DNA from 3 places in the Lysinibacillus sp. C5.1 genome. Region 2 is predicted to be linked to each of the others. Evidence: a T-box and tRNA genes for the amino acid it is inferred to sense, from the RefSeq annotation. Region 2 holds a T-box; the other regions hold tRNA genes.
What was found. The T-box of region 2 lies ahead of I5435_RS15880 (valine--tRNA ligase). A T-box ahead of a tRNA ligase gene usually reads a tRNA of that ligase, here a tRNA-Val.

Region 1 (10,973 bases), 1.6 Mb from region 2:
AACAGAACCTTGTAATTTAACTACCTCTTCAGCCGTATAAGCGCGTTCAATACCAGCCCAACGTGGGTTTTCTGCCCATTGTTTTTCTAAAGCTTGAATTTTTTCTTGACGTGTTGACATATTGAAATTCCACCTTCCCCTTTGTGTAAAATATACTCTGTTAAAAAACTTTTTAATTTCTGTTCCATAACAGGTTTATTTGTTGTAAATTAATATATAACAGTACATCTGAATTTTCACTATTTTTTGATAAAAGACCAAATTTTGATGATGAAACCGCTTTTTTAAGCGACAAAATTTGGTAAACTGTTTACAAACAAGGGGGCTATTCACAATGAAAAATGAAATCAATGCTGTACAAAAAAGTATTGCACAACAATTTATTACGATGTTACAAGACTGGATTCCACCCAACTCGTCCATCGCCATTGCTGTAGAGAACTCCTATATTTACTTTAACTCTGGATATCATGGTATTCATTTAGAAATAGGACGGCAAGTTGAACCAGGCAGTATTGCAGAGCAAGTATTGCGTACAAATAAACGTACAGACGCAATATTAGATAATACTCTATTTGGTACACCCTATTATGGTATTGGCTACCCAGTACATATTCAGGATACGCCAGCAGCATTAGTAGTTGTTTTACCTTCAACTTTTACTGCACAGAAATTGGAGCCTTATCAATTTTTAACAGGGAAACAGGAAGAAGAATGGACCCCTGTAGTAATCGATAAAATTTCTTATATTGAGAGCCTTCAGAAAAAAACCTGGTTTTATGTAGAAAAGGAACAATTTAAAACAAGTATTACACTTAAAGAATTACAAATGCGTTTACCTCCGTTTTTTATACGCATTCATAGATCCTATATAGTGAATATTCATTTCATAAAAAAAATGGCGCGTGATCTTACTTCGAATTTTATTGTTACTTTAAAAGATGGTACAGAATTACCTGTCAGCCAATCCTATCTTAATAACCTACGTAATGCGCTAGAATTTTAACAAAATAAAAACAGCTGCCTTCTGCAGCTGTTCAAATATTGACACAAAAAAACCTGAGAATAAATTCTCAGGTTTTTATTTGCCTAGCGACGTCCTACTCTCACAGGGGGAAGCCCCCAACTACCATCGGCGCTAAAGAGCTTAACTTCCGTGTTCGGTATGGGAACGGGTGTGACCTCTTTGCCATCATCACTAGACAGTATTTAATTGAAAGATTGTTCTTTCAAAACTGGATAAACGGTGCATTGAATGTTTCAAACTTTTTGGTTAAGTCCTCGATCGATTAGTATTCGTCAGCTCCATGTGTCACCACACTTCCACCTCGAACCTATCTACCTCATCGTCTTTGAGGGATCTTACTTACTTGCGTAATGGGAAATCTCATCTTGAGGGGGGCTTCATGCTTAGATGCTTTCAGCACTTATCCCGTCCACACATAGCTACCCAGCGATGCCTTTGGCAAGACAACTGGTACACCAGCGGTGTGTCCATCCCGGTCCTCTCGTACTAAGGACAGCTCCTCTCAAATTTCCTACGCCCACGACGGATAGGGACCGAACTGTCTCACGACGTTCTGAACCCAGCTCGCGTACCGCTTTAATGGGCGAACAGCCCAACCCTTGGGACCGACTACAGCCCCAGGATGCGATGAGCCGACATCGAGGTGCCAAACCTCCCCGTCGATGTGGACTCTTGGGGGAGATAAGCCTGTTATCCCCGGGGTAGCTTTTATCCGTTGAGCGATGGCCCTTCCATGCGGAACCACCGGATCACTAAGCCCGTCTTTCGACCCTGCTCGACTTGTAGGTCTCGCAGTCAAGCTCCCTTGTGCCTTTACACTCTACGAATGATTTCCAACCATTCTGAGGGAACCTTTGGGCGCCTCCGTTACCTTTTAGGAGGCGACCGCCCCAGTCAAACTGTCCGCCTGACACTGTCTCCTGCCCCGCTAAGGGGCATGGGTTAGAATTTCAATACAACCAGGGTAGTATCCCACCGACGCCTCCTTCGAAGCTGGCGCTCCGAGATCTCTGGCTCCTACCTATCCTGTACAAGTTGTACCAAAATTCAATATCAGGCTACAGTAAAGCTCCACGGGGTCTTTCCGTCCTGTCGCGGGTAACCTGCATCTTCACAGGTACTATAATTTCACCGAGTCTCTCGTTGAGACAGTGCCCAGATCGTTACGCCTTTCGTGCGGGTCGGAACTTACCCGACAAGGAATTTCGCTACCTTAGGACCGTTATAGTTACGGCCGCCGTTTACTGGGGCTTCAATTCGCAGCTTCGCTTGCGCTAACCACTCCTCTTAACCTTCCAGCACCGGGCAGGCGTCAGCCCCTATACGTCACCTTACGGTTTTGCAGAGACCTGTGTTTTTGCTAAACAGTCGCCTGGGCCTATTCACTGCGGCTCTCATGCGCTTGCACGCTCAAGAGCACCCCTTCTCCCGAAGTTACGGGGTCATTTTGCCGAGTTCCTTAACGAGAGTTCTCTCGCACACCTTAGGATTCTCTCCTCGACTACCTGTGTCGGTTTGCGGTACGGGCACCTCTCACCTCGATAGAGGCTTTTCTTGGCAGTGTGAAATCAGGAACTTCGTCCATACGGACTCGCCATCACAGCTCAACGTTACAGTGTGCGGATTTGCCTACACACACGCCTTACTGCTTGGACGCGCACAACCAACGGCGCGCTTACCCTATCCTACTGCGTCCCCCCATTTCTCAAACGGTGAGGAGGTGGTACAGGAATATCAACCTGTTGTCCATCGCCTACGCCTATCGGCCTCGGCTTAGGTCCCGACTAACCCTGAGCGGACGAGCCTTCCTCAGGAAACCTTAGTCATACGGTGGACGGGATTCTCACCCGTCTTTCGCTACTCATACCGGCATTCTCACTTCTAAGCGCTCCACCAGTCCTTCCGGTCTGACTTCAACGCACTTAGAACGCTCTCCTACCACTGACATCGTAGATGTCAATCCACAGCTTCGGTGAATCGTTTAGCCCCGATACATTTTCGGCGCAGCGTCACTCGACCAGTGAGCTATTACGCACTCTTTAAATGATGGCTGCTTCTAAGCCAACATCCTGGTTGTCTGTGCAACGCCACATCCTTTTCCACTTAACGATTACTTTGGGACCTTAGCTGGTGGTCTGGGCTGTTTCCCTTTTGACTACGGATCTTATCACTCGCAGTCTGACTCCCGTGTATAAATATCTGGCATTCGGAGTTTGTCTGAATTCGGTAAACCGGGATGGCCCCCTAGTCCAAACAGTGCTCTACCTCCAGTATTCTCATCACGAGGCTAGCCCTAAAGCTATTTCGGAGAGAACCAGCTATCTCCAAGTTCGATTGGAATTTCTCCGCTACCCACACCTCATCCCCGCACTTTTCAACGTGCGTGGGTTCGGGCCTCCAGTAAGTGTTACCTCACCTTCACCCTGGACATGGGTAGATCACCTGGTTTCGGGTCTACGACCACGTACTAATTCGCCCTATTCAGACTCGCTTTCGCTGCGGCTCCGCCTTCTAAAGCTTAACCTCGCACGTAATCGTAACTCGCCGGTTCATTCTACAAAAGGCACGCTATCACCCATTAACGGGCTCTAACTACTTGTAGGCACACGGTTTCAGGATCTCTTTCACTCCCCTTCCGGGGTGCTTTTCACCTTTCCCTCACGGTACTGGTTCACTATCGGTCACTAGGTAGTATTTAGCCTTGGGAGATGGTCCTCCCGGATTCCGACGGAATTTCACGTGTTCCGCCGTACTCAGGATCCACTCTGGAGGGAACGAACTTTCGACTACAGGGCTTTTACCTGCTCTGGCGGACCTTTCCAAGTCGCTTCATCTAACTCATTCCTTTGTAACTCCGTATAGAGTGTCCTACAACCCCAAGAGGCAAGCCTCTTGGTTTGGGCTCTTCCCGTTTCGCTCGCCGCTACTCAGGGAATCGATTTTTCTTTCTCTTCCTCCAGGTACTTAGATGTTTCAGTTCCCTGGGTCTGCCTTCAAGACGCTATGTATTCACGTCAAGATACTACGCGATTAAACGTAGTGGGTTCCCCCATTCGGAAATCTCCGGATCAAAGCTCACTTACAGCTCCCCGAAGCATATCGGTGTTAGTGCCGTCCTTCTTCGGCTCCTAGTGCCAAGGCATTCGCCGTGCGCCCTTAATAACTTAACCTATCGGCTTCCAATCCACTGCGCATTTCGTTGTCAGCTTCTCTCGTTCAATCAGTCACGTACGTAAGTACGCTCCTTCATTCACTCGTTCGCTTCCTAGAACTGCTTGTGTCTTGAAACCCTATTTCGTTATTAAGCCTATAAAAAACTTAAAAAAATAAATGTGTTTGTTACAATTTCAATGTCGTTTTATCCAGTTTTCAAAGAACAAATAAAAATTGGTGGAGCCTAGCGGGATCGAACCGCTGACCTCCTGCGTGCAAGGCAGGCGCTCTCCCAGCTGAGCTAAGGCCCCAAGAGGTTATATATGGTGGGCCTAAATGGACTCGAACCATCGACCTCACGCTTATCAGGCGTGCGCTCTAACCAGCTGAGCTATAGGCCCTCTTGGAAGTTTTATAAAGTTAGTTATAAACCTTCAAAACTGAACGCAAAACGTAATCTTACAAACCCAAGGTTTGTATTCCGAAAATATCCTTAGAAAGGAGATGATCCAGCCGCACCTTCCGATACGGCTACCTTGTTACGACTTCACCCCAATCATCTATCCCACCTTCGGCGGCTGGCTCCAAAAGGTTACCTCACCGACTTCGGGTGTTACAAACTCTCGTGGTGTGACGGGCGGTGTGTACAAGGCCCGGGAACGTATTCACCGCGGCATGCTGATCCGCGATTACTAGCGATTCCGGCTTCATGTAGGCGAGTTGCAGCCTACAATCCGAACTGAGAACGACTTTATCGGATTAGCTCCCTCTCGCGAGTTGGCAACCGTTTGTATCGTCCATTGTAGCACGTGTGTAGCCCAGGTCATAAGGGGCATGATGATTTGACGTCATCCCCACCTTCCTCCGGTTTGTCACCGGCAGTCACCTTAGAGTGCCCAACTAAATGATGGCAACTAAGATCAAGGGTTGCGCTCGTTGCGGGACTTAACCCAACATCTCACGACACGAGCTGACGACAACCATGCACCACCTGTCACCGTTGTCCCCGAAGGGAAAACCATATCTCTACAGTGGTCAACGGGATGTCAAGACCTGGTAAGGTTCTTCGCGTTGCTTCGAATTAAACCACATGCTCCACCGCTTGTGCGGGCCCCCGTCAATTCCTTTGAGTTTCAGTCTTGCGACCGTACTCCCCAGGCGGAGTGCTTAATGCGTTAGCTGCAGCACTAAGGGGCGGAAACCCCCTAACACTTAGCACTCATCGTTTACGGCGTGGACTACCAGGGTATCTAATCCTGTTTGCTCCCCACGCTTTCGCGCCTCAGTGTCAGTTACAGACCAGATAGTCGCCTTCGCCACTGGTGTTCCTCCAAATCTCTACGCATTTCACCGCTACACTTGGAATTCCACTATCCTCTTCTGCACTCAAGTCTCCCAGTTTCCAATGACCCTCCACGGTTGAGCCATGGGCTTTCACATCAGACTTAAGAAACCACCTGCGCGCGCTTTACGCCCAATAATTCCGGACAACGCTTGCCACCTACGTATTACCGCGGCTGCTGGCACGTAGTTAGCCGTGGCTTTCTAATAAGGTACCGTCAAGGTACAGCCAGTTACTACTGTACTTGTTCTTCCCTTACAACAGAGTTTTACGAACCGAAATCCTTCTTCACTCACGCGGCGTTGCTCCATCAGGCTTTCGCCCATTGTGGAAGATTCCCTACTGCTGCCTCCCGTAGGAGTCTGGGCCGTGTCTCAGTCCCAGTGTGGCCGATCACCCTCTCAGGTCGGCTACGCATCGTTGCCTTGGTGAGCCGTTACCTCACCAACTAGCTAATGCGCCGCGGGCCCATCCTATAGCGACAGCCGAAACCGTCTTTCAGTATTGTCCCATGAGGGACGATAGATTATTCGGTATTAGCCCCGGTTTCCCGGAGTTATCCCAAACTATAGGGTAGGTTGCCCACGTGTTACTCACCCGTCCGCCGCTAACGTCAAAGGAGCAAGCTCCTTCTCTGTTCGCTCGACTTGCATGTATTAGGCACGCCGCCAGCGTTCGTCCTGAGCCAGGATCAAACTCTCCATAAAAGAAATTTGATTAGCTCAAATTGTTTTGCTGGCATCAATTTTGATGTCCAAATTTTTGTTTCGTTCACTAACGAAGTTAGCTAATAAAAACTATATTGATTACGTTTTGCTTGTTCAGTTTTCAAGGTTCATATATAAAAATTGGTGGAGCCTAGCGGGATCGAACCGCTGACCTCCTGCGTGCAAGGCAGGCGCTCTCCCAGCTGAGCTAAGGCCCCATAAAGTATATTTTAGGAAATGGTCGGGAAGACAGGATTCGAACCTGCGACCCCTTGGTCCCAAACCAAGTGCTCTACCAAGCTGAGCTACTTCCCGTTCATTTATTGGCGCGCCCGGCAGGAGTCGAACCCACAACCTTCTGATCCGTAGTCAGACGCTCTATCCAATTGAGCTACGGGCGCTAAATATTAAAAATGGTGCCGAGGGCCGGAATCGAACCGGCACGGTAGTCACCTACCGCAGGATTTTAAGTCCTGTGCGTCTGCCAGTTCCGCCACCCCGGCACATTTGGAGCGGAAGACGAGGTTCGAACTCGCGACCCCCACCTTGGCAAGGTGGTGTTCTACCACTGAACTACTTCCGCATGTGCATAAGATTATTTATCCTGGCAATTATAAATTTGAAATATAGATGATGCGGGTGAAGGGAGTCGAACCCCCACGCCTCGCGGCGCTAGATCCTAAGTCTAGTGCGTCTGCCAATTCCGCCACACCCGCATATTATTGTTGGCAATTAAAATGGTGAGCCATGAAGGACTCGAACCTTCGACCCTCTGATTAAAAGTCAGATGCTCTACCAACTGAGCTAATGGCTCAAAAAATGGTGCCGGCTATAGGAATCGAACCCACGACCTACTGATTACAAGTCAGTTGCTCTACCTGCTGAGCTAAACCGGCATATGGTGGAGGATGACGGGCTCGAACCGCCGACCCTCTGCTTGTAAGGCAGATGCTCTCCCAGCTGAGCTAATCCTCCTGGGTATTATGCCTAGCGACGTCCTACTCTCACAGGGGGAAGCCCCCAACTACCATCGGCGCTAAAGAGCTTAACTTCCGTGTTCGGTATGGGAACGGGTGTGACCTCTTTGCCATCATCACTAGACTATTTAAAAGACAAGATTCATTATAACATAAATTATTATAATTACAAGCTTTTTTTTAAAACTTGCTTGTTCTTTCAAAACTGGATAAACGGTTCATTGAATGTTTCAAACTTTTTTTTGGTTAAGTCCTCGATCGATTAGTATTCGTCAGCTCCATGTGTCACCACACTTCCACCTCGAACCTATCTACCTCATCGTCTTTGAGGGATCTTACTTACTTGCGTAATGGGAAATCTCATCTTGAGGGGGGCTTCATGCTTAGATGCTTTCAGCACTTATCCCGTCCACACATAGCTACCCAGCGATGCCTTTGGCAAGACAACTGGTACACCAGCGGTGTGTCCATCCCGGTCCTCTCGTACTAAGGACAGCTCCTCTCAAATTTCCTACGCCCACGACGGATAGGGACCGAACTGTCTCACGACGTTCTGAACCCAGCTCGCGTACCGCTTTAATGGGCGAACAGCCCAACCCTTGGGACCGACTACAGCCCCAGGATGCGATGAGCCGACATCGAGGTGCCAAACCTCCCCGTCGATGTGGACTCTTGGGGGAGATAAGCCTGTTATCCCCGGGGTAGCTTTTATCCGTTGAGCGATGGCCCTTCCATGCGGAACCACCGGATCACTAAGCCCGTCTTTCGACCCTGCTCGACTTGTAGGTCTCGCAGTCAAGCTCCCTTGTGCCTTTACACTCTACGAATGATTTCCAACCATTCTGAGGGAACCTTTGGGCGCCTCCGTTACCTTTTAGGAGGCGACCGCCCCAGTCAAACTGTCCGCCTGACACTGTCTCCTGCCCCGCTAAGGGGCATGGGTTAGAATTTCAATACAACCAGGGTAGTATCCCACCGACGCCTCCTTCGAAGCTGGCGCTCCGAGATCTCTGGCTCCTACCTATCCTGTACAAGTTGTACCAAAATTCAATATCAGGCTACAGTAAAGCTCCACGGGGTCTTTCCGTCCTGTCGCGGGTAACCTGCATCTTCACAGGTACTATAATTTCACCGAGTCTCTCGTTGAGACAGTGCCCAGATCGTTACGCCTTTCGTGCGGGTCGGAACTTACCCGACAAGGAATTTCGCTACCTTAGGACCGTTATAGTTACGGCCGCCGTTTACTGGGGCTTCAATTCGCAGCTTCGCTTGCGCTAACCACTCCTCTTAACCTTCCAGCACCGGGCAGGCGTCAGCCCCTATACGTCACCTTACGGTTTTGCAGAGACCTGTGTTTTTGCTAAACAGTCGCCTGGGCCTATTCACTGCGGCTCTCATGCGCTTGCACGCTCAAGAGCACCCCTTCTCCCGAAGTTACGGGGTCATTTTGCCGAGTTCCTTAACGAGAGTTCTCTCGCACACCTTAGGATTCTCTCCTCGACTACCTGTGTCGGTTTGCGGTACGGGCACCTCTCACCTCGATAGAGGCTTTTCTTGGCAGTGTGAAATCAGGAACTTCGTCCATACGGACTCGCCATCACAGCTCAACGTTACAGTGTGCGGATTTGCCTACACACACGCCTTACTGCTTGGACGCGCACAACCAACGGCGCGCTTACCCTATCCTACTGCGTCCCCCCATTTCTCAAACGGTGAGGAGGTGGTACAGGAATATCAACCTGTTGTCCATCGCCTACGCCTATCGGCCTCGGCTTAGGTCCCGACTAACCCTGAGCGGACGAGCCTTCCTCAGGAAACCTTAGTCATACGGTGGACGGGATTCTCACCCGTCTTTCGCTACTCATACCGGCATTCTCACTTCTAAGCGCTCCACCAGTCCTTCCGGTCTGACTTCAACGCACTTAGAACGCTCTCCTACCACTGACATCGTAGATGTCAATCCACAGCTTCGGTGAATCGTTTAGCCCCGATACATTTTCGGCGCAGCGTCACTCGACCAGTGAGCTATTACGCACTCTTTAAATGATGGCTGCTTCTAAGCCAACATCCTGGTTGTCTGTGCAACGCCACATCCTTTTCCACTTAACGATTACTTTGGGACCTTAGCTGGTGGTCTGGGCTGTTTCCCTTTTGACTACGGATCTTATCACTCGCAGTCTGACTCCCGTGTATAAATATCTGGCATTCGGAGTTTGTCTGAATTCGGTAAACCGGGATGGCCCCCTAGTCCAAACAGTGCTCTACCTCCAGTATTCTCATCACGAGGCTAGCCCTAAAGCTATTTCGGAGAGAACCAGCTATCTCCAAGTTCGATTGGAATTTCTCCGCTACCCACACCTCATCCCCGCACTTTTCAACGTGCGTGGGTTCGGGCCTCCAGTAAGTGTTACCTCACCTTCACCCTGGACATGGGTAGATCACCTGGTTTCGGGTCTACGACCACGTACTAATTCGCCCTATTCAGACTCGCTTTCGCTGCGGCTCCGCCTTCTAAAGCTTAACCTCGCACGTAATCGTAACTCGCCGGTTCATTCTACAAAAGGCACGCTATCACCCATTAACGGGCTCTAACTACTTGTAGGCACACGGTTTCAGGATCTCTTTCACTCCCCTTCCGGGGTGCTTTTCACCTTTCCCTCACGGTACTGGTTCACTATCGGTCACTAGGTAGTATTTAGCCTTGGGAGATGGTCCTCCCGGATTCCGACGGAATTTCACGTGTTCCGCCGTACTCAGGATCCACTCTGGAGGGAACGAACTTTCGACTACAGGGCTTTTACCTGCTCTGGCGGACCTTTCCAAGTCGCTTCATCTAACTCATTCCTTTGTAACTCCGTATAGAGTGTCCTACAACCCCAAGAGGCAAGCCTCTTGGTTTGGGCTCTTCCCGTTTCGCTCGCCGCTACTCAGGGAATCGATTTTTCTTTCTCTTCCTCCAGGTACTTAGATGTTTCAGTTCCCTGGGTCTGCCTTCAAGACGCTATGTATTCACGTCAAGATACTACGCGATTAAACGTAGTGGGTTCCCCCATTCGGAAATCTCCGGATCAAAGCTCACTTACAGCTCCCCGAAGCATATCGGTGTTAGTGCCGTCCTTCTTCGGCTCCTAGTGCCAAGGCATTCGCCGTGCGCCCTTAATAACTTAACCTATCGGCTTCCAATCCACTGCGCATTTCGTTGTCAGCTTCTCTCGTTCAATCAGTCACGGACGTAAGTACGCTCCTTCATTCACTCGTTCGCTTCCTAGAACTGCTTGTGTCTTGAAACCCTATTTCGTTATTAAGCCTATAAAAAACTTAAAAAAATAAATGTGTTTGTTACAATTTCAATGTCGTTTTATCCAGTTTTCAAAGAACAAGTTTTGAAGTATTTCATCGTAATGATGAACCTTCAAAACTGAACGCAAAACGTAATCTTACAAACCCAAGGTTTGTATTCCGAAAATATCCTTAGAAAGGAGGTGATCCAGCCGCACCTTCCGATACGGCTACCTTGTTACGACTTCACCCCAATCATCTATCCCACCTTCGGCGGCTGGCTCCAAAAGGTTACCTCACCGACTTCGGGTGTTACAAACTCTCGTGGTGTGACGGGCGGTGTGTACAAGGCCCGGGAACGTATTCACCGCGGCATGCTGATCCGCGATTACTAGCGATTCCGGCTTCATGTAGGCGAGTTGCAGCCTACAATCCGAACTGAGAACGACTTTATCGGATTAGCTCCCTCTCGCGAGTTGGCAACCGTT
Region 2 (10,973 bases):
ATCCCAAATGAAATTATATAGTTCACGACCTACTTCACCAAACTCATAACGTTCTGCTAATGAAGTCACACGTTCAATTGTTTCATTCAAGCGCGTTAAAATCCATTTATCGGCTACTGATTTTTCACCAGTTAAGTCGATTTCATCATATGTCATTCCATCCATGTTCATAAGTGCGAAACGGGAAGCATTCCAAATTTTATTAGCAAAGTTCCAAACAGATTCTACTTTTTCCGTTGTATATCGTAAATCTTGGCCTGGAGATGAACCTGTTGCTAAGAAATAACGCAGTGAATCCGCTCCGTATTTCTCAATAACATCCATTGGGTCCACACCATTACCAAGTGATTTACTCATCTTACGTCCTTCGCCATCACGTACCAATCCGTGGATTAATACATCTTTGAATGGGCGTTGTCCAGTAAATTCAATACCTTGGAAAATCATACGAGATACCCAGAAGAAAATAATATCGTATCCTGTTACAAGCGTACTTGTTGGATAGTAACGTTGATATTCTTCATTTGCCTCGTCAGGCCAACCCATTGTAGAAAATGGCCATAGTGCTGATGAGAACCATGTATCTAACACATCTTCATCCTGTGTCCAATTTTCTGCGTCTGCAGGCGCTTCTTTACCTACGTAAATTTCACCTGTTTCATTGTGATACCATGCAGGAATTTGGTGTCCCCACCATAATTGGCGAGAGATACACCAGTCACGGATATTTTCCATCCAACGAGAATATGTGTTTTCAAAACGTGATGGAACGAAGTGAACTTTACCTTCCTCGTCTTTTTGCAGTTCTAAAGAGGCATCTGCAAGTGGTTGCATTTTAACGAACCATTGTGCGGAAAGATAAGGTTCTACAACTGCACCAGAACGTTCAGAATGTCCTACAGAGTGCATATGCTCTTCAATATTGATTAGGACACCTGCTTCTTGTAAATCGGCAACAATTTGCTTACGGCATTCAAAACGATCCATACCATTGTATTTACCCGCAAGTTCATTCATTGTGCCATCTTCGTTCATTACCAGAATACGTTCTAAGTTATGACGATTACCAACTTCAAAGTCGTTCGGGTCATGAGCTGGTGTCATTTTTACTACACCTGTACCGAATTCCATATCAACGTAATCATCTGCTACGATAGGAATTTCTCGGCCCACGATTGGTAAAATAACCGTTTTACCGATTAAATGTTGGTAACGCTCATCTTTCGGGTGAACTGCTACACCAGAGTCCCCAAGCATTGTTTCAGGACGTGTCGTTGCAACTTCCACATAGCCAGAACCATCTGCTAATGGGTACTTCATATGATAGAATGCACCTTGTACATCCTGATAGATAACTTCAATATCCGATAAGGCTGTTTTTGCTGCTGGGTCCCAGTTAATGATACGCTCCCCACGATAAATTAAGCCTTTTTCATATAATTGCACGAAAACCGTTTTAACGGCATCCGATAAACCTTTATCGAGTGTAAAACGTTCACGAGAGTAGTCTAATGCAAGGCCAAGCTTCGCCCATTGCGCGCGAATATGCCCAGCGTACTCCTCTTTCCATTCCCAAGTTTTTTCTAGGAATTTTTCACGTCCCAAATCATAACGTGTAATATTATCTTCACGTAGTTTTGCTTCTACTTTTGCTTGTGTAGCAATACCTGCATGGTCCATTCCTGGTAACCAAAGTGCATCATAACCTTGCATACGCTTCATACGAATTAAAATATCTTGTAATGTTGTATCCCATGCATGACCAAGATGCAATTTTCCTGTTACGTTCGGTGGTGGAATGACGATTGAATAGGGTTCCTTCCCGCTTTCAGGTTGTGCTTCGAAAAATTTACCTTGTAGCCACCATTCATAGCGACCCGTTTCAATAGACTGCGGATCGTATTTCGTCGGCATTGAAATGTTTTCTGTCATATTGACTCCTCCTGTTGTGAAATAATTTTTGACATTTATGCGCTTAGGCAAGCTTCATCATTACTCGTCTTGATTTACCAGTGTATTCACACCAAATAAATCAGTGACAAATGCCTTTGGATTATTCGCTAATAAAATGCATACATCTTTTTAGCAAATAAAAAAACTCCTATCGTCAACAAAAGGACGAAGGAGTTTAAGTTCGCGGTACCACCTTTAATTCCAGCAGAGTAAGATAAGCACTCTCGCACATCACTATTTCTCATATTAGTGCACTTTAAATGCCCTTATACATTAGAAGTAAGGATTCATGCTGGATGTCTTAAGCTTATTACAGCTGGCTCTCAATTCGTTAACGGTGTTTAACCGGCTTTAACTACTATTAGTTCACTAAAGCTGCTCGAGGGCTACGTTCGATTACGTACAAATAGAAACTTTTCAGCTACCGTTTCCTCTCTATAAATGCACAAATAATTTACTCTTCCCTGTCATAGCATCCATATTCAGCTTTCCACATTGTACCGCAAATTCATCTATTTTTTCAAGTGATTTAGTTAATTTCAGCTAGTCTTAAAAAGTAAATAGAAAAGGAAGTGACTATTCATATGCGACGACGTAAGTATAACCCTTGGCTTTTACCACCTTGGCTACGACAATTCCGATTTTATTGTAGAACAATTATTGTACCGATTTGTGGTTTTCAGTTTATCCGTGTTATCATCATCCCAACTTCTGGCGATCTTATCATCTTATTACTTTTACTACTTCTATGCTATTTACTTTTAAAAGATATCATTTGATACACGAACTTTGAGCGGAGTATAGTCTTCTGTTAAATCCCAAATCATTGTTTCTACTTCATTCCAGGAACTTGATTCGCGCACAGCAGAGTGACTGGAAGATTCTCTAAGCACAATTTTTTGTTCCGCCGGTACCGATTGTTTAGCTTTGGCTGATGCTTCTACAGGTGTCGGTTTCATTACTTGGACAGTTTGCTCAATAAACGTAGACTCCTCTATTGGAAGTTGCGTCTTGGCTACAACAACCTGTTCCTCAACAGCATCGATTTTTTCTACTGCTGGCATTGGTAATGCTTCACTACGAAATGTACTCGTCACTGTCCATTCAAGTTGACACATTTGATTGGACAGTATTGGACGAATGTCTTTCACCATTAAGTCCTCAATCGCTGCCTCTTTTGGTAAATCAACATTTAATGGGACTGCATATTCAAAATAGCCAGTATCTCCTTGAATATCGAGTGCATCAATACTGATTAAATCTTCGGCATCCATGAATGTTTGCATGTCTTGAAAATCAAAGCGTACATGCGCTGTGATATGATAAATACCATTTAATCTTAACGAGTCTTCTAATTGCATCGATTGCCATTGTGGCTTTATCTGCACAGCCGCAATTTCTGTTGGGCAACCATATCCCGGAAAACAAAATGTTTCACGCATATTCCAAGTTTTCTGTTCGATAATAATCCCTCCCTTAGCATCATATGAATTGCAATCGAAATGTATGCTAGACAACGATGGTTACAAGATTTTTACCATAAAAAAAGCATGCCTGAATAAAAATCAGGCATGCTTTTACGCTTAAACGTTTACCATTTTAATTTTATTTGCTACGCGATCTGTCAACATTTGTGTAGCTTTTGGAACGATTGGCTTGAAGATTGGATTTAATACAGGACCAGCTAAGCCTCCTGCTGTAACTTCTAAAAAGCCTGTCATTTTTGTATTGTTTGCATCAATGCTTTCAGCTAAGAAATAGCCATTTCCTGTAAAATTATCTGATAGGCCTTTTAATTCAAAAGTTACCTTTGAAGGTGCTGCCCACTCTAAAATTGTAATCTCTACTTCTACCGTTTTTTTCAGTACACCAACATTACCTTTAAATGTCCACGTAGAGTGTTTATCATCTATCATCGTATGTGCATTATAACCTGGGACAAGCTTTGCCCATTTTTCCATGTCACTAACGAATTCCCAAACATGTTCAATTGCTACGGGTACTTCTACTGTATGTGTGCCTGTTGCCATTTTAAAACCACTACTTTCTTTTCTGAATAGCTCTATTATAAACTAAAACGCCCACTATTTGGCTATGCTGAAAGTTTTAATTTTGACAAAAAAAAGCCACCCCAATGGATGGCTTTAGATAACTTATTTTGCTAATTGGGCAAACACTTTATGGAAAGCATCGACCGTTTTCGCGATATGTTCCTCTGTATGTGCAGTAGAAATAAACAATCCTTCAAATTGGGAAGGCGGTAAGAAAATACCTTCTTCTGCCATTAAACGGAAGTATTCCGCAAATAATTGTAAATCAGACGTTTTCGCTGAAGCAAAATCGATTACATCTTCATTTGTAAAGAAGAAACCAATCATCGAGCCAGCGCGATTCACCGTATGTGGAATATTGTACTTTGTAGCTGCAGCTCTAAATCCTGCTTCTAGTTGGTCTCCTAACTTTTTGAAATACTCATAGGAGTTTTCATCAAGTCGGGATAACGTTTCATAGCCTGCTGTCATTGCTAATGGATTACCTGATAATGTACCAGCTTGATAAATTGGACCAGCCGGTGCTACTTGCTCCATAACTTCCTTCTTACCCGCGAAAGCACCTACAGGTAGACCGCCACCAATTACTTTCCCTAGCGTTGTCATATCTGGTGTTACAGCAAAGTAACCTTGCGCACAGCCATAGTCAACGCGGAAGCCTGTCATAACCTCATCAAAGATTAGCAGCGCACCATGCTTTGTTGTTAATTCACGTAAGCCTTCTAGGAAACCTGGCTGTGGTGGGACAACGCCCATATTCCCTGCCACTGGCTCAACAATTACTGCCGCAAGCTCTGCACCAAATTTTTCAAATACTTGTTTAGCACCTTCTAAATCATTGTAAGCCACCGTTAATGTATTACGCGCAATATCCGCAGGTACACCAGGGCTATCAGGTAGGCCTAATGTCGCCACACCTGAACCAGCTTTTATCAATAATGAATCACCATGACCATGGTAAGAGCCTTCAAATTTCAAAATTTTATCACGACCTGTTACACCACGTGCTACACGTAATGCAGACATTGTTGCTTCTGTCCCTGATGATACAAAGCGAATCATCTCCATGCCAGGTAAACGTTCTAATACTAGCTTAGCTAAACGATTTTCTGTATAACTAGGAGCTCCAAAAGAAGAACCTTTCGCTGCAGTTTCAGCAATGGCTTTTACAACTTCCGGATGAGTATGCCCTAAAATTAAAGGGCCCCATGATAGTACATAGTCAATATATTCATTGCCATCGATGTCTGTAATTATTGCACCATGACCAGATTCCATAAATATAGGATCCATATTTACTGATTTAAATGCACGTACGGGACTACTAACCCCACCCGGCATTAAGTTGATAGCTTCTGCATATGCTTGTTTTGATTTTTCGTAAGAACGCGCCATTATTTCTCCTCCAACCAACGTGCTACATCTTTAGCATGATAAGTGATAATTAGATCCGAGCCTGCTCGTTTCATACCTAACAATGTTTCAAGCACTACTTTTTTCTCTTCAATCCAACCATTGATAGCTGCAGCTTTAATCATTGCATATTCACCAGAAACGTTATACGCAACAATCGGTAATGTATAGTTATTTTTCATATCTCGAATAATATCTAAATAGCTTAGGGCAGGCTTCACGATTAAGAAATCCGCACCTTCTTCAATATCAGATTCTGCTTCACGGAAAGCTTCCATACGATTGGATGGGTCCATTTGGTATGATTTACGATCACCAAATTGTGGTGCTCCATCAGCCGCATCACGGAAAGGACCGTAATAGCTTGATGCATATTTTACGGCATAGGACATAATTGGTACATTTTCAAAGCCCGCTGCGTCAAGACCAGTACGTATTGCAGCAACAAAACCATCCATCATATTTGACGGTGCAATAATATCTGCACCTGCTTTTGCTTGTGAAACAGCAGTACGTGCTAAAACATCTAAAGAAGCGTCATTTAAAATTTGATCGCCCTCAATCAAGCCACAATGACCATGGTCTGTAAACTCACACAGACATGTATCAGCAATCACTAACAGCTCTGGGTGACGCTCTTTAATAAGGCGTGTCGCTTCTTGAACAATTCCATGATCGTGGAAAGCACCTGTCCCCACTTCATCTTTTTCTGCTGGTAAACCAAATAAAATAACAGCTGGGATACCTAAAGCAACCACTTCATCTACTTCAGCACCTAGATTATCTAATGAAAATTGAAAAACACCTGGCATTGACTGAACTTCATTTTTAATATCTTCGCCTTCTATCACGAAAATAGGATAAATTAAGTCCTCTTTGTGTAAGTAAGTTTCTTTTACCATAGATCGTATCATTGCATTTGCGCGTAAACGACGATGTCTTTGAAATTGTAAATTTGTCATGTTCTTTCCTCTACTTTCGTTAATTCCTCGATGACTGCTTGCATTGTATAAATACTCGGCATAATGTCTACAGTAGCACCGTGGTTTACAATAGCTGCTTCTGTAATGTGCCCGATTGCCGCCACACGTACCGCTTTCCATCCAACGACTGTAGCTATATCCTTTGCATAGACATCTACAGCCGAAGGACTTGCAAAAATGACAGTAACATCTGAATGTTGCTGGATACAATCGATAATTACTTGTTTTTGGTCGTGGCGCTCAATCGTTTCATAAACCGTCCATTCATTTAATTTGAAGGGCAGCCCATCCTTTAATGTTGTTTTCGCTTTTTCCCCACGAATAAATAAACATGTTGGATTGTGCCCTGCAACAATAGGAAACTCTTTAACAAAGACATCGGCACTAAATATTGAAGGCATAAAGCTAACTTGAAAGCCTAACTTTTCTAATGCCGCAGTCGTTTTCGTTCCAATCGATGCAATTTCCCCTTGAAAATGGCTTGCACTTAAATGACAACGATTCATCTTACTAGCAAAAGCATCTACCGCATTTTGACTCGTAAAGATTAGCCAGTTAAATTGACGTGCAAATGCTAATTGCGCATCATCTTTTGGATCAATAATTTCGCAAGTTTCTATCAATGGGGCAAAAACTGCCTGACCACCTAAAGCGGAAATATCGTCTCCAACTGTTGCTGTTTTAGACGTTCCAGTTAAAATAATTGTTTTACCCTGCAAAGGTAAATTATTTAGCATCTTGCTCTGCCTTAACACGTTGAATTAAATCATAGGCACCTTGTTTCGTTAACATGTCAGCTAGTTCATTACCAATTGCTTCGGCATCAGTACCTACTACCGTCTCTTTATAAATAACTGCGGCATCTGGTGCGGCAACTAACCCTGTTAGTGTAATTTCTTCCCCATTATACTTGGCATAACCTGCGATAGGCACTTGGCAACCACCATCCATAGCAGCTAAGAAAGCACGCTCTGCATGTGCTTCTTTCCATGTAGCACTGTCAGTTAATTTTGCTAGTTCAGCTAATAATTCAGCATCGTCTTGTCGACATTCAATCCCTAAAGACCCTTGTGCTACAGCTGGAAGACAGTCTTCCACTGATAAAAACTCTGTTACGACATCATCGCTCCAACCCAATCTCTTTAAACCTGCGGCCGCTAAAATAATCGCATCATATTCGTCTGTTTCAAGTTTTGCTAAACGTGTATCGACATTTCCGCGAATCCATTTAATTTCAATATCAGGACGTAATGTTAAGAGTTGAGCACTTCGTCGAAGAGAGCTTGTCCCCACTACTGCTCCTGCAGGAAGATCTGCTAATTTCACATGACCTTTAGAAATAAATGCATCGCGCGCATCCTCACGAGGTGGAATACAACCAATTACTAAACCTTCTGGTAGTACGGCAGGCATATCTTTCATCGAATGAACCGCAAAATCAATTTCCTTGTCAAAAAGCGCCTGTTCAATTTCTTTTACAAAAAGTCCTTTACCACCAACTTTAGAAAGTTGAACATCTAAAATTTGATCGCCTTTAGTAACAATTTCTTTTACTTCAAATTCAAACGGCACACCTGCTGCCTTTAGCTCATTGATAAACCAATTTGTTTGCGTTAATGCTAATTTACTTCTCCTAGAACCTACAATAATTTTTCTCAACAGTCTCCAACCTTTCTTCTAATACCATAAATGGAATCGAGATAAGCTACTTCCTAAAAAGAAATTTACGACAACTAATAAATAAGCATAAATATGAACCCACGCATAATTAGTGCCCGTCAGCTTACTTTTACGATTCACATATAAAATACAACAATATAATACTAAAATGATAAAGGACCCTATTATCTTCGCATCAAAGATAGATAAACTCTCTAATCTTAATAATGCCCATTCAAAGCCTAATATTAAACTTATGAATAACATTGGAATCCCTATAAAAAATGATACGTTCATCCAATTGCTCGTTTGCTGTAATGATGGCAAACGTGTCCATAATTGTGACCATTTTTTCTTTTTTAATAAGCGATATAAAACTAAATATAATATCGCAAATACAAAAGTTAACGTGAAAGCAGCATACGATAATATCGCAAATGAAATATGGATAAAGAGCATTTCCGAAATTAATGTATCCCCTACTGCTCCTGTTGGCCTTTTCGGCATAAATGTAAAAATACTAGCAAATAAAAATCCTAATATATTGATAATAAATACTGGTAAATCGACTCTCGCTATACAATGGAGAATAATCGATAATGTTACTAACAACCAAGAATAGAACAGAATTCCTTCATATAAAGATAAAATCGGGAAACGCTTTGTTTCGATAAAAGTTAGTATAATAATGGCACTTTGAATCACCCATACAAATGAAACAAGCCAAAAAGCAATCCGCCTTGCACGTACTTGTTTATAAAAGTAATCAGTAAAGTAAAACACTAGACTGATCGCATACAAGACGATCATCACTTCATAGAGCCTTGTCATTGTCAAATCAGCCAATGGACATCCCTTCTTTATTTCAAAAAGTGCTAAAGCTACTATAAACAGTATCCCAGCCTAAAAAAGACGTTTTCGTATCTTTAGTTTACCATACAGATACGAAAACGCCTCATGTAATTTCAAGTTCGCACACGTCAGCAAAACCATGCAAAAAGCAAAAATTTGCTACATGACTCAAATCGTGAGCCTCAAGCGATTGTGGAGCTCGAATGTCTAGACATCTTAGAAAGAGTACTTTGGTTCAGTAGGTGTTTGCGATGATCGTAAACGTTCTTTACGCTCAAGCTCTTGCTTGCTCATCATATCCACTTCATCTTCCACAGCATCCTCTATGCCAAAAATTTGTTGGAATAAACGTAACTGTTCATTTGCTTTTGGTGAATTTGCCATTTCCTTAGCTTGTAAAATTGGCTCTTTTAACAATTGATTAATAATTGATTTTGTATGCTTACTTAAAATCTTACGTTCTCGATCCGTTAACTCTGGCATTTTATTTTCAATACTGATCATTGTTTCTTGTTGAATTTGGTTTGCTTTTTTACGTAAAGCTGAAATGACTGGCACGACACCAAGCGTTGCAAACCAATCTTTAAATTGAACAACTTCTTTATCAATCATTTGCGTAATTTCCGCTGCCGCACGTTCGCGCTCTGCTAAGTTAGCTTCAACAATACCTTGTAAATCATCGATATCATATAAGAATACGTTTGGCAGATCACCAACACGTGGATCAATATCACGGGGTACAGCAATATCGACCATAAACAGTGGTTTACCTTTACGCAAACGTTCAACAAGTTGCATGAGCTCATAATCAATGACAAAATCTGTCGCACCTGTGGACGTAATTAAAATATCCGCTTCAAGTAGTGAGCATTGTAATTCCCTCATTGACTTCGCTTCACCTTGGAACTTGGCTGCTAAACTTTCAGCTTTTTCAAAAGTACGATTAATAACCGTCACTTTTCCTACGCCGTTACCATACAAGTTCTCGATAGCAAGTTCACCCATTTTACCTGCCCCTAAAATAGCGACGTGCTTGCGTTGTAAAGATCCAAAAATTTTCTTTGCTAATTCTACTGCTGCATAAGAAACAGATACCGCATTCTCCCCAATAGCTGTTTCACTATGTGCTCGCTTCGCAAATGTAACTGCTTGTTTAAATAACTGATTGTAGACCGTACCTGTCGTCCCAATCTCTTGTCCATTTAAGAAGCTTTTTTTCACTTGTCCTAAAATTTGTGTTTCACCAAGCACCATTGAATCAATTCCAGCTGTAACTTTAAATAAATGTTCTAATGCCTCATCTTCTTCTCGAATTGTTAAGTAAGAAGAAAAAGTCTCCACAGGCAAGTTGAACCAATTTGCTAAAAATTGCTTCACAAAGTGACGTCCAGTATGCAATTGATCGACGACTGCATATATTTCTGTTCGATTACAAGTTGAAACGATAACATTTTCCAATATGCTTTTTTGTTTTTGCAGCGCTTCCATTGCTTGCGGTAACTCGCTTTCTACGAAAGATAGCTTTTCCCTAATTTCAACTGGCGCTGATTTATAATTCAAGCCTACTACGATGGTATGCATGAATAACACCTCACACGTTCTAATTCACAAATCTCATTATAGCACAGTTCGACAATAGTTCATCTATTATTTGTGAACATGTCATGAAGAACTATAATTCATTTTCTACTTTAGAATTATTATAAACTAAGTTTAACAAATTATACGTATTGTATCAAATTTTAAAACTGCATACGAGTAATGCTGGTTTCTCTATGTCAAGGAAAGTTCAAAAATAGAATGGTCTGCTAGATAGCTTTCTCTAAAAATGGCATTGAACTCTTTTACACAATAGAAAAAACTGTAGACAAACTAAAACTTGCATCTAGTCGTCTACAGTCGAATCGCTCCTCATTGAGCACTTTTATGAATTTGTAATTTTAACAGTTTTTTGTGAAATTATTTTTCCGTCTTTATCATAAGCTAAAAACTCGATGTCGCCATTGACTTTAAAGTCAACCATAGTTTGAACATTTTTCGTCAACATAAACACACTATCGCT
Region 3 (10,973 bases), 1.2 Mb from region 2:
TAGTTGGTGAGGTAACGGCTCACCAAGGCAACGATGCGTAGCCGACCTGAGAGGGTGATCGGCCACACTGGGACTGAGACACGGCCCAGACTCCTACGGGAGGCAGCAGTAGGGAATCTTCCACAATGGGCGAAAGCCTGATGGAGCAACGCCGCGTGAGTGAAGAAGGATTTCGGTTCGTAAAACTCTGTTGTAAGGGAAGAACAAGTACAGTAGTAACTGGCTGTACCTTGACGGTACCTTATTAGAAAGCCACGGCTAACTACGTGCCAGCAGCCGCGGTAATACGTAGGTGGCAAGCGTTGTCCGGAATTATTGGGCGTAAAGCGCGCGCAGGTGGTTTCTTAAGTCTGATGTGAAAGCCCACGGCTCAACCGTGGAGGGTCATTGGAAACTGGGAGACTTGAGTGCAGAAGAGGATAGTGGAATTCCAAGTGTAGCGGTGAAATGCGTAGAGATTTGGAGGAACACCAGTGGCGAAGGCGACTATCTGGTCTGTAACTGACACTGAGGCGCGAAAGCGTGGGGAGCAAACAGGATTAGATACCCTGGTAGTCCACGCCGTAAACGATGAGTGCTAAGTGTTAGGGGGTTTCCGCCCCTTAGTGCTGCAGCTAACGCATTAAGCACTCCGCCTGGGGAGTACGGTCGCAAGACTGAAACTCAAAGGAATTGACGGGGGCCCGCACAAGCGGTGGAGCATGTGGTTTAATTCGAAGCAACGCGAAGAACCTTACCAGGTCTTGACATCCCGTTGACCACTGTAGAGATATAGTTTTCCCTTCGGGGACAACGGTGACAGGTGGTGCATGGTTGTCGTCAGCTCGTGTCGTGAGATGTTGGGTTAAGTCCCGCAACGAGCGCAACCCTTGATCTTAGTTGCCATCATTTAGTTGGGCACTCTAAGGTGACTGCCGGTGACAAACCGGAGGAAGGTGGGGATGACGTCAAATCATCATGCCCCTTATGACCTGGGCTACACACGTGCTACAATGGACGATACAAACGGTTGCCAACTCGCGAGAGGGAGCTAATCCGATAAAGTCGTTCTCAGTTCGGATTGTAGGCTGCAACTCGCCTACATGAAGCCGGAATCGCTAGTAATCGCGGATCAGCATGCCGCGGTGAATACGTTCCCGGGCCTTGTACACACCGCCCGTCACACCACGAGAGTTTGTAACACCCGAAGTCGGTGAGGTAACCTTTTGGAGCCAGCCGCCGAAGGTGGGATAGATGATTGGGGTGAAGTCGTAACAAGGTAGCCGTATCGGAAGGTGCGGCTGGATCACCTCCTTTCTAAGGATTTTAACGGAATGTTTCGTTTAGAACGAAACAATGATTACGTTTTTGCTGTTCAGTTTTGAAGGTTCATTCTTCTGAATGAAACACTTCAAAATTTGTTCTTTGAAAACTGGATAAAACGACATTGAAATTGTAACAAACACATTTATTTTTTTAAGTTTTTTATAGGCTTAATAACGAAATAGGGTTTCAAGACACAAGCAGTTCTAGGAAGCGAACGAGTGAGTGAAGGAGCGTACTTACGTACGTGACTGATTGAACGAGAGAAGCTGACAACGAAATGCGCAGTGGATTGGAAGCCGATAGGTTAAGTTATTAAGGGCGCACGGCGAATGCCTTGGCACTAGGAGCCGAAGAAGGACGGCACTAACACCGATATGCTTCGGGGAGCTGTAAGTGAGTTTTGATCCGGAGATTTCCGAATGGGGGAACCCACTACGTTTAATCGCGTAGTATCTTGACGTGAATACATAGCGTCTTGAAGGCAGACCCAGGGAACTGAAACATCTAAGTACCTGGAGGAAGAGAAAGAAAAATCGATTCCCTGAGTAGCGGCGAGCGAAACGGGAAGAGCCCAAACCAAGAGGCTTGCCTCTTGGGGTTGTAGGACACTCTATACGGAGTTACAAAGGAATGAGTTAGATGAAGCGACTTGGAAAGGTCCGCCAGAGCAGGTAAAAGCCCTGTAGTCGAAAGTTCGTTCCCTCCAGAGTGGATCCTGAGTACGGCGGAACACGTGAAATTCCGTCGGAATCCGGGAGGACCATCTCCCAAGGCTAAATACTACCTAGTGACCGATAGTGAACCAGTACCGTGAGGGAAAGGTGAAAAGCACCCCGGAAGGGGAGTGAAAGAGATCCTGAAACCGTGTGCCTACAAGTAGTTAGAGCCCGTTAATGGGTGATAGCGTGCCTTTTGTAGAATGAACCGGCGAGTTACGATTACGTGCGAGGTTAAGCTTTAGAAGGCGGAGCCGCAGCGAAAGCGAGTCTGAATAGGGCGAATTAGTACGTGGTCGTAGACCCGAAACCAGGTGATCTACCCATGTCCAGGGTGAAGGTGAGGTAACACTTACTGGAGGCCCGAACCCACGCACGTTGAAAAGTGCGGGGATGAGGTGTGGGTAGCGGAGAAATTCCAATCGAACTTGGAGATAGCTGGTTCTCTCCGAAATAGCTTTAGGGCTAGCCTCGTGATGAGAATACTGGAGGTAGAGCACTGTTTGGACTAGGGGGCCATCCCGGTTTACCGAATTCAGACAAACTCCGAATGCCAGATATTTATACACGGGAGTCAGACTGCGAGTGATAAGATCCGTAGTCAAAAGGGAAACAGCCCAGACCACCAGCTAAGGTCCCAAAGTAATCGTTAAGTGGAAAAGGATGTGGCGTTGCACAGACAACCAGGATGTTGGCTTAGAAGCAGCCATCATTTAAAGAGTGCGTAATAGCTCACTGGTCGAGTGACGCTGCGCCGAAAATGTATCGGGGCTAAACGATTCACCGAAGCTGTGGATTGACATCTACGATGTCAGTGGTAGGAGAGCGTTCTAAGTGCGTTGAAGTCAGACCGGAAGGACTGGTGGAGCGCTTAGAAGTGAGAATGCCGGTATGAGTAGCGAAAGACGGGTGAGAATCCCGTCCACCGTATGACTAAGGTTTCCTGAGGAAGGCTCGTCCGCTCAGGGTTAGTCGGGACCTAAGCCGAGGCCGATAGGCGTAGGCGATGGACAACAGGTTGATATTCCTGTACCACCTCCTCACCGTTTGAGAAATGGGGGGACGCAGTAGGATAGGGTAAGCGCGCCGTTGGTTGTGCGCGTCCAAGCAGTAAGGCGTGTGTGTAGGCAAATCCGCACACTGTAACGTTGAGCTGTGATGGCGAGTCCGTATGGACGAAGTTCCTGATTTCACACTGCCAAGAAAAGCCTCTATCGAGGTGAGAGGTGCCCGTACCGCAAACCGACACAGGTAGTCGAGGAGAGAATCCTAAGGTGTGCGAGAGAACTCTCGTTAAGGAACTCGGCAAAATGACCCCGTAACTTCGGGAGAAGGGGTGCTCTTGAGCGTGCAAGCGCATGAGAGCCGCAGTGAATAGGCCCAGGCGACTGTTTAGCAAAAACACAGGTCTCTGCAAAACCGTAAGGTGACGTATAGGGGCTGACGCCTGCCCGGTGCTGGAAGGTTAAGAGGAGTGGTTAGCGCAAGCGAAGCTGCGAATTGAAGCCCCAGTAAACGGCGGCCGTAACTATAACGGTCCTAAGGTAGCGAAATTCCTTGTCGGGTAAGTTCCGACCCGCACGAAAGGCGTAACGATCTGGGCACTGTCTCAACGAGAGACTCGGTGAAATTATAGTACCTGTGAAGATGCAGGTTACCCGCGACAGGACGGAAAGACCCCGTGGAGCTTTACTGTAGCCTGATATTGAATTTTGGTACAACTTGTACAGGATAGGTAGGAGCCAGAGATCTCGGAGCGCCAGCTTCGAAGGAGGCGTCGGTGGGATACTACCCTGGTTGTATTGAAATTCTAACCCATGCCCCTTAGCGGGGCAGGAGACAGTGTCAGGCGGACAGTTTGACTGGGGCGGTCGCCTCCTAAAAGGTAACGGAGGCGCCCAAAGGTTCCCTCAGAATGGTTGGAAATCATTCGTAGAGTGTAAAGGCACAAGGGAGCTTGACTGCGAGACCTACAAGTCGAGCAGGGTCGAAAGACGGGCTTAGTGATCCGGTGGTTCCGCATGGAAGGGCCATCGCTCAACGGATAAAAGCTACCCCGGGGATAACAGGCTTATCTCCCCCAAGAGTCCACATCGACGGGGAGGTTTGGCACCTCGATGTCGGCTCATCGCATCCTGGGGCTGTAGTCGGTCCCAAGGGTTGGGCTGTTCGCCCATTAAAGCGGTACGCGAGCTGGGTTCAGAACGTCGTGAGACAGTTCGGTCCCTATCCGTCGTGGGCGTAGGAAATTTGAGAGGAGCTGTCCTTAGTACGAGAGGACCGGGATGGACACACCGCTGGTGTACCAGTTGTCTTGCCAAAGGCATCGCTGGGTAGCTATGTGTGGACGGGATAAGTGCTGAAAGCATCTAAGCATGAAGCCCCCCTCAAGATGAGATTTCCCATTACGCAAGTAAGTAAGATCCCTCAAAGACGATGAGGTAGATAGGTTCGAGGTGGAAGTGTGGTGACACATGGAGCTGACGAATACTAATCGATCGAGGACTTAACCAAAAAGTTTGAAACATTCAATGCACCGTTTATCCAGTTTTGAAAGAACAACCTTTCAATTAAATACTGTCTAGTGATGATGGCAAAGAGGTCACACCCGTTCCCATACCGAACACGGAAGTTAAGCTCTTTAGCGCCGATGGTAGTTGGGGGCTTCCCCCTGTGAGAGTAGGACGTCGCTAGGCGCAAAAAGTCGCTGCTGATACACTCAGTAGTGGCTTTTTTTAATTTCTTTCATTATGTGAAATATGACTATAGAGAGGCCATTAAACATGGCAAACTGTAAATTCATTTAAAAAGAATGGAGACATTTCACCATAATGCGTGAAATGTCTCCAAAATTGTTTTTTAAACAGTAGTCGCACGTAATTCAATACGACGAATTTTGCCCGATGTGGTCTTAGGAAGCTCATCTAAAAAGACAATACTACGAGGGTATTTATATGGTGCTGTTAGCGCTTTAACATGCTCTTGAAGTTCTTTTATTAATTCGTCCTCATCACGTCCTCTAAAGCTCTCACGTAAGATTACAAACGCTTTTACTATATGCCCTCTAATTTCATCTGGTGCAGCAACAACTGCACATTCTTGTACAGCCTCGTGTTTGTTTAAAGCATCTTCCACTTCAAATGGTCCAATTGTGTAGCCTGATGAGATAATAATGTCATCTCCACGTCCTTCAAACCAGAAGTATCCATCCTCATCACATTTTGCTTGGTCACCTGTAATATACCACTCACCTCTAAAGGCAGCTTGCGTGCGTTCAGGCTCACGGTAATATTCCTTGAATAAGGCAGGCGATGATTTATGGACAGCGATGTCTCCGACTTCTCCTACGGGTGCTTCATTACCTTCATGGTCTATAATACGTACAATATTTCCTGGTGTAGGAACACCCATAGAACCAGGTCGTAACTCTGTGTTTTCAAGCGTACCTATTAATAATGTATTTTCTGTTTGTCCATAACCATCTCGTACTTTCAGACCGAAATTGTTCATAAATGTTTCAATAACTGGACGATTTAATGGCTCACCTGCAGAAACAGCACTTCTTAATGAAGCTAAGTTGTAATCTTTAAGATTATCAATCTTTGCCATAATACGATATTCTGTCGGGGTGCAACATAGCACATTGACTTTTTCGTCCTGTAGGAGTTGAAGATACGTATGAGGTTCAAAACTACCATGATAGACAAAAGCCGTTGCTCCTAACATAATTGTCGATAAAAATGGACTCCAAATCCATTTTTGCCAGCCTGGTGCTGCAGTAGCCCAGACTAAGTCCCCTTCACGTACACAAAGCCATTTGGAAGCTGCTGTTCGAATATGCGCATAGCCCCAGCCATGAGAGTGAACCACCCCTTTAGGTTTACCCGTTGTGCCTGAAGTATAAGATAGGAATGCCATATCATCGCGTTTTGTCGCAACAGCTGTAAAGCTTGTAGGTTGCTTTTCAGCTAATGCATCTAAAGAAATCCAATTGTTCATAGCGTTGCCAATTACTAATTTATTATCCAATGCTGCAACGGAAGAAGTAATTTTATCTACTTCACTAGTGAAAGCCTCGTAGGCAATAACAGCAGTTGCAGAAGAGTGTTCCATACGATATTCTAAATCACTTGCGCGTAACATCTCTGAACAAGAGATCGGAACAATACCTGCTTTTAAACAGCCAAGGAAAACAAAATAAGCTTCTGGTAGGCGGGGAATAATGACTAAAACACGATCCCCTTTTTGTAATCCTCTCTCCGTAAAAGCATTCGCGTATTGATTCATTTTTTGAATAAGATCGGCATAAGAAATTGTACGTCGGTTTTGTTGTGCATCCAACCATCTTATAGCTTGGCGATCACTATCTTGGGAGAATTTCTCTAATTCCTCCGTGATGTTGTAAAGCTCTGGTGCAATTAAATCCTTTGTTACCATATGAACATTCCTCCCCAAAACAAATTTAATAGAAAATTCGTAAAACTATTTTTATTTTAACAATTACAATAATATACAGCAAGAATATTTGATACATTAAATAGAAATATTAGATTTAATAGAGAACTATTGAGGTTTGATATACGTCAATTCGAAAATTATGCAATAAATTAAATAATTTTGTTGAAAAAGTATTGCATAATTTAGAATGCTTGCTATAATAATAAATGTACTTAAGAGGTTGTCAAAACCAAATTAAATAGTATTGTTCCGAAGTAGCTCAGTTGGTAGTAGCACCTGACTGTTAATCAGGTTGTCGCAGGTTCGAGTCCTGCCTTCGGAGCCATTTTTTTGCACTTTTTTAACTAATTTATAATTTAAAAAAGAAATTTTTAAAAAATACTTGCATCAAAATGAAAATGATGTTAATATAAATCTTGTCTTGTTTGAGACATAATAAATGGCCCCTTGGTCAAGCGGTTAAGACACCGCCCTTTCACGGCGGTAACACGGGTTCGAATCCCGTAGGGGTCACCATTTTCAAAACATCGTAGTAATGCATAGGCTTAAAAAGATAAATAAACTGTGAAGAAATAACACCTGTTTCTATGGAGGATTAGCTCAGCTGGGAGAGCATCTGCCTTACAAGCAGAGGGTCGGCGGTTCGAGCCCGTCATCCTCCACCATATAGTGTTTTTTCGGAGGGGTAGCGAAGTGGCTAAACGCGGCGGACTGTAAATCCGCTCCTTAGGGTTCGGCGGTTCGAATCCGTCCCCCTCCACCAGTTTTATTTATTTAAATGATTGGGGTATAGCCAAGCGGTAAGGCAACGGATTTTGATTCCGTCATGCCTAGGTTCGAATCCTAGTACCCCAGCCATTTTTTCTTTTATGAGCCATTAGCTCAGTTGGTAGAGCATCTGACTTTTAATCAGAGGGTCGAAGGTTCGAGTCCTTCATGGCTCACTTTTCTATATATTAAATTCAAAAGTGTAACATTAACTACAGATACTAATCTCTTGCTGAAAACAGCAGGAGATTTTTTTTACGTATTAAATGAATAAATATACAATTTATTGTTGGGTTGAGCCAAGTGTATTGTAGGCTTTACAATAGTCTTATCACCAAAAGGGGGTATAAAAATATGAATAAACAACAAGTATCAATTATTGGAGTACCAACAGATTACGGACAAACACGAAGAGGGGTTGACATGGGACCAAGTGCAATTCGATATGCGGGCGTTGTAGAGCGATTAGAGGCAATCGGACACGAGGTACATGATCAGGGAGATATACTTGTTAGTCAAAAGCATGATAGTAAAGAAGTTGATAAACAGCTATTAAATTTAGAGGAAGTTATAGATATCAGTACCACATTAGCTAACCAAGTACATGAAGTGTTAGAACAAAAAAAATTTCCGCTTGTATTTGGCGGTGATCATAGTATTGCAATCGGTACGCTTGCAGGACTTGGAGAGCACTTCCAAAACTTAGGTATTATCTGGTTTGATGCACATGCCGATCTGAATACACCTGAAACAACACCATCTGGTAATATTCACGGTATGCCACTTGCGGTTAGTATTGGATTGGGTCATGAACGTCTTGTACAAATTCGAAACTATGCACCAAAGGTTAAGCCTGAAAATGTCATTATTATCGGTGCACGTTCAGTAGATCCGGGGGAACGTGAGCTAATTCGCCAACAAGGTATTAAGGTCTATACAATGCATGAAATTGATCGACTTGGTATGACGCGTGTGATGGAAGATGCAATCGCTTACTTACAAGAACGTAAAGTAGACGGTTTACATTTATCGTTAGATTTAGATGGTCTAGACCCGCTTTATACACCAGGAGTGGGAACGCCGGTGCCTGGCGGTATATCGTATCGTGAAAGTCATTTAGCAATGGAAATGCTACAAGAATCAGGGATGTTAACATCTGCTGAATTTGTTGAGGTGAATCCTATACTAGACGAGAAAAATAAAACGGCAGATGTGGCAGTAGCATTAATAGGTTCTTTGTTTGGTGAGACACTAGTTTAATGTAAATTGTGAAAAAAATGTTTATCGCCACATCGTTTAAAAAACTTTTGTTATAATTGAATATAAATTGAAACTTTTCTTATAGTCGGGTCGTATAGTATAAGACAGTTGTAAAGGTGGAGAAGTAAACACAATGGATGCGTTAGTAAATAAGAGAATAAAACAAGTGCTTAAAGGCGATCAAAACGCATTTGCCGATATTGTGAGTCTCTATCAGCACAAACTGTACCAAGTATGCTACCGAATGTTAGGAAACAAGCAAGAATCTGAGGATATTGCACAAGAAGCATTTGTTCGCGCTTATATGAACTTGCATACTTTTGATCAAAAAAGAAAATTTTCGACGTGGCTTTATCGCATTGCGACGAACCTCTGCATAGACCGTATTAGAAAGAAAAAGCCGGATTATTATTTAGATGCGGAGGTAGCTGGTACAGAAGGGCTCGATATGTATTCGCAGATTGCAGCAGATGACCAACTACCAGAGGAACAGTTAGAGCAGATGGAGCTACAAGATCGTATTCAATATGAGATTGGACGATTGCCGGATAAATATCGTTCAGTTATAGTATTGAAATATATCGAAGAATTATCGTTACAGGAAATCAGTGAAATTTTGGATATGCCTCTTGGGACAGTGAAAACGAGAATTCACCGCGGACGTGAAGCATTACGAAAGCAATTAAACAATCTGTAGGAGGGGGAGCGTCATGAATATTTGTCCAGAGCATATTATTGATTATATGCATGATTATTTAGACGGTGACATTAGTCGTGAGCATGAGCAAGAGTTGAAACAACATTTGCAATCATGCGGTGATTGCAAGCAATTGATGCAAGAATTGAGTGAAACGATCGCCTTTGTGAAGAGTGCTTCCCATATTACAGCACCTCCGGATTTCGAAGCTGCGGTGATGGCACGTTTACCGAAACCCAAAAGTCGTGTAGGTATGCAAAAATGGATTCGTCGTCATCCGTTCTTTGTGGCAGCAGCAGTTTTCTGTTTATTTATGAGTGCTACTTTATTAGGTAGTTTCATGGATGATCAAAACTTCTCGGTCTCCAAACAACCAAACCTTGTTGTAGAAGGACAAACGGTTATTGTTCCAGAAGGAGAGGTCGTAAAAGGCGATATCGTCGTCAAAAATGGCGACTTACTTGTTGAGGGTGAAGTAGATGGCAATGTAACGATTATTAACGGTCAGTATATGGCATCTTCAGCAGTCGTTTCAGGCAATATCGAGGAAATTGACGAAGCATTCGAATGGTTATGGTATACTATCAAAAATTCCGTCAAGGCAGCAATGACATTTGAGGAAAAAGAAACTAAATAGAACTCTATACGTCCTACATGGTAGTGCACGGTAGAGGATGAAAAGTCTACTCATATGGGTAGACTTTTCATTTGAAAAAAGTTACATTTGAAAAGAATGTGCTATACTTAAATGTGTATGGATTCGCAATGAAAAGTGGGGGATGCCACGTGCAAATTATCGAACAATTCACGGATTTAACACCAGTGAATATTGCTATTAACTTCATAGATGTACTGCTCGTTTGGTACGTTGTTTATAAAATTTTAACCCTCATTAAAGGGACGAAAGCTGTCCAACTATTGAAAGGCATTTTCGTCATAATTATTGCACGTATCGCAACAGACTTTTTAGGGTTAGAAACTTTGGGGTGGATGCTAAAGCAAGTAATCGAGTTTGGTTTCTTGGCCATCATTATCATCTTCCAACCGGAAATACGACGAGGTCTAGAACAAATTGGACGAGGAAAGCTTTTCCAACGTTCGACAAGTCAAGAAGAAGAAGAGCAAACAAGACTGATTGAGGCCATGAAGAAGTCGGTTAGCTATATGGCAAAACGCCGAATTGGTGCATTAATTTCTATAGAAAAAGACACAGGCTTGAATGAATATATTGAAACGGGAATAGGTCTAAATGCAGAAGTTTCTTCTGAATTGCTTATTAACATTTTTATACCGAATACACCATTACATGATGGTGCAGTCATTATGCAGAAAGATAAGGTTACAGCAGCAGCTTGCTATTTACCACTTTCGGAAAGTCCGTTTATTTCAAAGGAACTTGGCACACGACATCGTGCAGCTCTTGGGCTTAGTGAAGTAACAGATGCGATTACGATTATCGTATCAGAGGAAACGGGAGCTATTAGTATTACGTTAAATGGAAATCTACATCGCAATCTTTCTCTAGAGGAATTCGAAACACTGTTACGCAAAATGTGGTTCGGATCAGCACAAGAATCGAATGCAGCCTCTAAGTTGACTTGGAGGGGGAAAAAGAATGGATAAAATGATGGATAGCCCATGGGTATTGCGAATCATTGCGCTTTTTCTAGCGTGCTTACTATTTTTCTCTGTTCGGACCGAGTTAGCTTCTACAGATAAAACTGCGATGACTGAACAGGTTGAAGTCATTCGAGATGTACCCGTAGAAG

Region 1: it encodes a tRNA-Val, which carries the amino acid that the T-box ahead of I5435_RS15880 (valine--tRNA ligase) is inferred to sense. The anticodon was not compared.
Region 3: it encodes a tRNA-Val, which carries the amino acid that the T-box ahead of I5435_RS15880 (valine--tRNA ligase) is inferred to sense. The anticodon was not compared.

What each region holds. Positions count from the first base shown of each region.
Region 1 is NZ_CP066226.1:121,304-132,276, reverse strand. It holds gene aceA (isocitrate lyase) at 1-120, opposite strand, end outside; gene I5435_RS00645 (LytR/AlgR family response regulator transcription factor) at 335-1,006, shown strand; rRNA gene rrf (5S ribosomal RNA) at 1,088-1,203, opposite strand; rRNA gene I5435_RS00635 (23S ribosomal RNA) at 1,270-4,197, opposite strand; tRNA gene I5435_RS00630 (tRNA-Ala) at 4,416-4,491, opposite strand; tRNA gene I5435_RS00625 (tRNA-Ile) at 4,505-4,581, opposite strand; rRNA gene I5435_RS00620 (16S ribosomal RNA) at 4,678-6,229, opposite strand; tRNA gene I5435_RS00615 (tRNA-Ala) at 6,372-6,447, opposite strand; tRNA gene I5435_RS00610 (tRNA-Pro) at 6,468-6,544, opposite strand; tRNA gene I5435_RS00605 (tRNA-Arg) at 6,554-6,630, opposite strand; tRNA gene I5435_RS00600 (tRNA-Leu) at 6,644-6,732, opposite strand; tRNA gene I5435_RS00595 (tRNA-Gly) at 6,738-6,812, opposite strand; tRNA gene I5435_RS00590 (tRNA-Leu) at 6,864-6,945, opposite strand; tRNA gene I5435_RS00585 (tRNA-Lys) at 6,968-7,043, opposite strand; tRNA gene I5435_RS00580 (tRNA-Thr) at 7,050-7,125, opposite strand; tRNA gene I5435_RS00575 (tRNA-Val) at 7,129-7,204, opposite strand; rRNA gene rrf (5S ribosomal RNA) at 7,215-7,330, opposite strand; rRNA gene I5435_RS00565 (23S ribosomal RNA) at 7,449-10,376, opposite strand; rRNA gene I5435_RS00560 (16S ribosomal RNA) at 10,682-10,973, opposite strand, start outside.
Region 2 is NZ_CP066226.1:3,246,767-3,257,739, forward strand. It holds gene I5435_RS15880 (valine--tRNA ligase) at 1-1,932, opposite strand, end outside; T-box leader at 2,112-2,433, opposite strand; gene I5435_RS15885 (hypothetical protein) at 2,715-3,395, opposite strand; gene I5435_RS15890 (SRPBCC family protein) at 3,537-3,983, opposite strand; gene hemL (glutamate-1-semialdehyde 2,1-aminomutase) at 4,107-5,399, opposite strand; gene hemB (porphobilinogen synthase) at 5,399-6,379, opposite strand; gene I5435_RS15905 (uroporphyrinogen-III synthase) at 6,376-7,137, opposite strand; gene hemC (hydroxymethylbilane synthase) at 7,127-8,059, opposite strand; gene ccsA (cytochrome c biogenesis protein CcsA) at 8,078-8,905, opposite strand; gene hemA (glutamyl-tRNA reductase) at 9,128-10,492, opposite strand; gene I5435_RS15925 (VWA domain-containing protein) at 10,836-10,973, opposite strand, start outside.
Region 3 is NZ_CP066226.1:4,473,965-4,484,937, reverse strand. It holds rRNA gene I5435_RS22045 (16S ribosomal RNA) at 1-1,296, shown strand, start outside; rRNA gene I5435_RS22040 (23S ribosomal RNA) at 1,608-4,535, shown strand; rRNA gene rrf (5S ribosomal RNA) at 4,602-4,717, shown strand; gene mbcS (acyl-CoA synthetase MbcS) at 4,881-6,458, opposite strand; tRNA gene I5435_RS22025 (tRNA-Asn) at 6,728-6,804, shown strand; tRNA gene I5435_RS22020 (tRNA-Glu) at 6,921-6,995, shown strand; tRNA gene I5435_RS22015 (tRNA-Val) at 7,069-7,144, shown strand; tRNA gene I5435_RS22010 (tRNA-Tyr) at 7,159-7,242, shown strand; tRNA gene I5435_RS22005 (tRNA-Gln) at 7,263-7,337, shown strand; tRNA gene I5435_RS22000 (tRNA-Lys) at 7,351-7,423, shown strand; gene rocF (arginase) at 7,602-8,507, shown strand; gene sigW (RNA polymerase sigma factor SigW) at 8,641-9,204, shown strand; gene I5435_RS21985 (anti-sigma factor family protein) at 9,218-9,841, shown strand; gene cdaA (diadenylate cyclase CdaA) at 9,991-10,827, shown strand; gene I5435_RS21975 (CdaR family protein) at 10,820-10,973, shown strand, end outside.